Regions from separate parts of the Gluconobacter sp. Dm-74 genome, predicted to be linked through region 1. Evidence: predicted binding sites of a transcription regulator. Region 1 holds the regulator's gene; the other holds the start of a gene.
What was found. The regulator HrcA, encoded in region 1, represses chaperone genes, less so after heat shock. The targets are predictions, from matches to a motif close to GTTNGCACTCNCNNNNNGNGAGTGCNAAC.
Positions count from the first base shown of each region.

Region 2: a site for HrcA is predicted at 947-975, ahead of groES (co-chaperone GroES). Genes of this name have one in related genera too.

Region 1 is NZ_JAERLX010000007.1:30,752-32,952, reverse strand. Features, by position in the region: gene rph (ribonuclease PH) at 1-544, opposite strand, end outside; gene hrcA (heat-inducible transcriptional repressor HrcA) at 628-1,698, shown strand; gene JK208_RS10865 (penicillin-binding protein 1A) at 1,806-2,201, shown strand, end outside.
Region 2 is NZ_JAERLX010000001.1:471,424-473,624, reverse strand. Features, by position in the region: gene groL (chaperonin GroEL) at 1-530, opposite strand, end outside; gene groES (co-chaperone GroES) at 581-871, opposite strand; gene JK208_RS02200 (DUF4169 family protein) at 1,001-1,207, opposite strand; gene JK208_RS02195 (dienelactone hydrolase family protein) at 1,250-1,960, shown strand; gene JK208_RS02190 (hypothetical protein) at 2,067-2,201, shown strand, end outside.

The DNA.
Region 1 (2,201 bases):
TGTCTTCGATATAATCCAGATCCAGCACGGCTCCGGCATCCGTCAGCCCGCACGAGACCGCTGCGACCTGAGCCGTGAGGGCTTGGGAGCGTTTGATGTTCTTCAGCGCGATCGCCAGCGCCACCCAGGCGCCCGTGATGGAGGCGCAGCGCGTACCGCCATCCGCGTTCAGGACGTCGCAGTCGAGCGTGATGGTGCGCTCTCCCAGCTTCTTCAGATCCACACAGGCCCGGAGCGACCGGGCAATCAGCCGCTGGATTTCCTGCGTGCGGCCGGACTGCTTGCCTTTGGCCGCTTCGCGCTGGCCGCGATTGTGGGTCGCCCGGGGGAGCATTCCGTATTCGGCCGTGATCCAGCCCTGTCCCCTGTTGCGCAGGAAGGCCGGAACACGCTCCTCGACCGTGGCCGTGCACAGGACTTCCGTGCCGCCCACGCGGATGAGCGCGGAGCCTTCGGCATGGCGGGCAAAGCCCGTTTCGATTGAAACAATGCGGTTTTCGTCCGGCGCACGCCCGGAGGGACGCTTGCGTGCGGTGTCAGTCATGTCAAAAAAGATCCTGTGGAAGAATATGTCCCGCCTCTAGCGCGTTTGACGCAGACCCATCCAGCCCCGACAGTGGGTTTACCATGATGCGACCACAGCCTCCCCTGTTCCGCCCTTCCATCCCGATGCCGCACGGTCTGGGAGATCGTGAAGCCGCGATTTTGCGTGAAATCGTTGAGGAATATGTCGAAACGGGTGAGCCCATCGGCAGCCAGACGCTGGCCCAGCGCCTGCAACCGGCGCTGTCTTCGGCCACGATCCGCAATGTCATGGCGGATCTGGCGCGGGCCGGACTGTTGTTCAGCCCGCATGTTTCAGCCGGGCGTCTGCCGACCGAAAAGGGCGTGCGCCTGTTTGTGGATGGCCTGCTCCAGTTCGGCACCCTGACGGAAGAAGACCGCGCCAGCATCGACAGCCGGCTCGATATTCACGGGCGGTCCTATCAGGATATCCTGTCTGAAGCGTCGTCCCTTCTGTCGGGCCTGTCTTCCGCTGCCGGACTGGTGCTCGCACCGAAATCGGATGCCGCGCTCAAGCATATCGAGTTCGTAGCACTTGGTCCGGGGCGGGTTCTGGTCATTCTGGTGGGTTCGGACGGGCAGGTGGAGAACCGCATCATCGAGACCCCGCCCGGCGTGCCGCCTTCCGCTCTTGTCGAGGCCGGGAACTACCTGAACGCCCGTCTTGGTGACCTGACGCTCGGCACGCTGCGCGAGCGGGTCCGGAGCGAAATGGATGCCAGCCGCCATGAACTCGATGCCCTGACGGCCAGTGTGATCGAAAGCGGTCTTGCGACGTGGGACGCCGATGGAGGGACGCTGTTCGTGAAAGGGCAGGGGAAGCTGCTGGCCGACATCACGGAAATCGAGCGCCTGACGACGATCCGCATGCTGTTCGACCATCTGGAGACGCAGGAGACCATGCTTCAACTGCTGCAACTGGCGGATGCGTCCGAAGGGGTGCGGATCTATATCGGGCGTGAAAGCGGGATGTTCGGGATGTCGGGCGTGTCCATGATCGTGGCGCCTGCCCGCAACGAAGCCCAGAAAATCGTGGGGGCGATTGGCGTGATCGGCCCGACCCGTCTGAATTACGGGCGGATCGTACCTGTTGTGGACTACACCGCGCGGATGGTGGGCCGTCTGCTGGGCTGAGGGCGTCTGAACGTTTCGGAATAATGGTCCCGGGGTTACGCCTCTTTCATGAAATGACCTTTTTAGACGGGGCGACGAAAGGGGCGGAATAATGCTATGCAGGGGGCATGACGCGACGCTCTCTCCGCTCCCGTAACCCTCAAGGTCCGGGCGCCACGCCACCACGCCCTCCCCGTTTTCGCCGCTACCGGCAGTCCCTGGCGATCATCGCCGGTGTGGGGCTTGTGGGTGTGGCCGGAGCGGGTGTTCTGGGCTGGACGACCTATGCCAAGCTGGTGGCGGATCTGCCCAGCGTGGACAGTCTGCGCGCCTATCAGCCGCCGACCGTCAGCCGCATCTATGCTGCCGATGACCGTCTGATGGCCGAGCTGGCGAACGAACGCCGGATCTTCGTGCCGATCAACGCGATCCCCGAGCGTGTGAAGAATGCCTTCATCGCGACGGAAGATCATAATTTCTATACGCATGGCGGCGTGGATTTCATGGCGATCGGCCGGGCGGGT
Region 2 (2,201 bases), on a different contig from region 1:
ACCGTAATGACGCCTTCGGAACCAACCTTCTGCATGGCAGAAGCGATCATCTCGCCGATTTCGGTCTCGCCGTTGGCGGAAATCGTTCCGACCTGAGCGATCTCTTCCGGAGACGTGATCTTCTTGGTGTTGTTCTTCAGCTCTTCAACGACAACGCCAACAGCCTTGTCGATGCCGCGCTTGAGATCCATCGGGTTCATGCCAGCAGCAACAGCCTTGGCGCCCTCACGGATGATGGCCTGAGCCAGCACGGTTGCGGTCGTGGTGCCGTCGCCTGCGATGTCGTTCGTCTTGGACGCGACTTCGCGGACCATCTGGGCGCCCATGTTCTCGAACTTGTCAGCCAGTTCGATTTCCTTGGCAACCGAAACACCGTCCTTGGTGATGCGCGGTGCGCCAAAGCTCTTGTCGAGAACAACGTTACGACCCTTCGGGCCGAGCGTGACCTTGACGGCGTTTGCGAGGATATCAACGCCACGCAGCATACGCTCGCGGGCATCAGCGCCGAACTTTACGTCCTTGGCAGCCATAATTCTTACTCCTGAATGAGGTTTTTACGAGAGGAAACGGGGACGGCTGATCAGCCGATCACACCCATGATGTCGCTCTCTTTCATGATCAGCAGCTCTTCGCCGTCGATCTTGACCTCGGTGCCGGACCACTTGCCGAACAGCACCTTGTCACCAGCCTTGACGTCCAGAGCCACGGTCTGGCCCTGCTCGTTGCGGGCACCCGGGCCGACGGAAACAACTTCGCCTTCGGTCGGCTTGTCCTTGGCGGTGTCAGGAATGATGATGCCGCCGGCGGTCTTCTCTTCGCCCGTCAGGCGACGGACCACCACGCGGTCGTGAAGGGGACGAAACTTCGTCATGGATCGCTCCATTATTGGTCACACCCTTGTAAAAAGCAGCATGACCGGGTTGCTGCACTCAATGACTGCAGTGCATTTGGCACTCTCGTATGGAGAGTGCCAATGACATAGGCGCCCAACCCGTTTCCGTCAAGGTTTCTTGCTGTCGTCTCCAGACGGGCCAGAAGAAAGTTTCCGCCCGTCAAGCAGGCTTTTCAGCCGCTGTTTTTCCATGTTTTCCGTCAGTTTCTGGCCTTTGGTCCGTCCATACAAACGACGATTGGCATCCGCAACCTTGGCATCCTCAACGCCCTTGCGGCGTTTGCGTTCCCGGCGGAGATTGATGACGTCGCTCATGATTCATGGCCTTTCGGGCATGACAAAACTGGATAGACAGACATGAAACACAGCCCATCGGACAAGAAAACCCCCGCATCAGGCCAGATGGTCAAGCTGGCAGCTTCAGACGGACACAGCTTCGATGCGTATGAGGCAGGCTCGGCGGAGTCGCCCCTCGCCCTCATCGTCGTGCAGGAAATTTTCGGCCTCACCGACCATATCCGCAATGTCTGCAACGACTTCGCCGCAGAAGGCTTCCACGTCATTGCCCCGGCCGTTTTCGACCGTGCAAAAGCCGATGTCATCCTGCCTTACTCACAGGCTGGCGTGACGGAAGGCCTCGAACTCCGTAGCCAGATTCCGTCCGACAAGACGCTTACCGATATTGCTGCCTGCGCGAAGGCCCTGCGTGATGCCGGACACAGGAAAGTCGGTATCATCGGCTTCTGCTGGGGCGGTCTGCTTGCATGGCTGACAGCGACCCAGACCCATAACGTGGACGCCGCCGTCAGCTGGTATGGCGGCAGCATCGGCAACCATGTCGATACCGCGCCGCATTGTCCGGTCGAACTGCATTTCGGCGGCGAGGATTCCTCCATCCCCCACACCGAAATCCAGAAGATCCGCGACGCCCGCCCCGAGATCGAGGAATATGTCTATGACGACGCCGGTCATGGTTTCGGTTGCCCCGAACGCCCGAGCTTCAACCGTGACGCCCGCGATCTCGCCTGGTCCCGCAGCGTCGATTTTCTGAAAACACATCTCGCCTGAAGCACTCTCCCGACACGGTGACACAGACTGTCGCAAAACCGTGGAAGGGGTCTATACTGATAGCAATCCCGGCGAATACCGCACCGAATCAGACAGGAGTTTCAAGATGAGCACCAATCCGCTCAAAGACGACCCCAAGCACGACGCCGCGATCCGTCACGAAGCGCGTCTTCTGTGGGAAGCCGATGGCAAGCCGGACTGTGGTCCAGAAGGCTATCTCGAAAAAGCCGCCGACCTGATC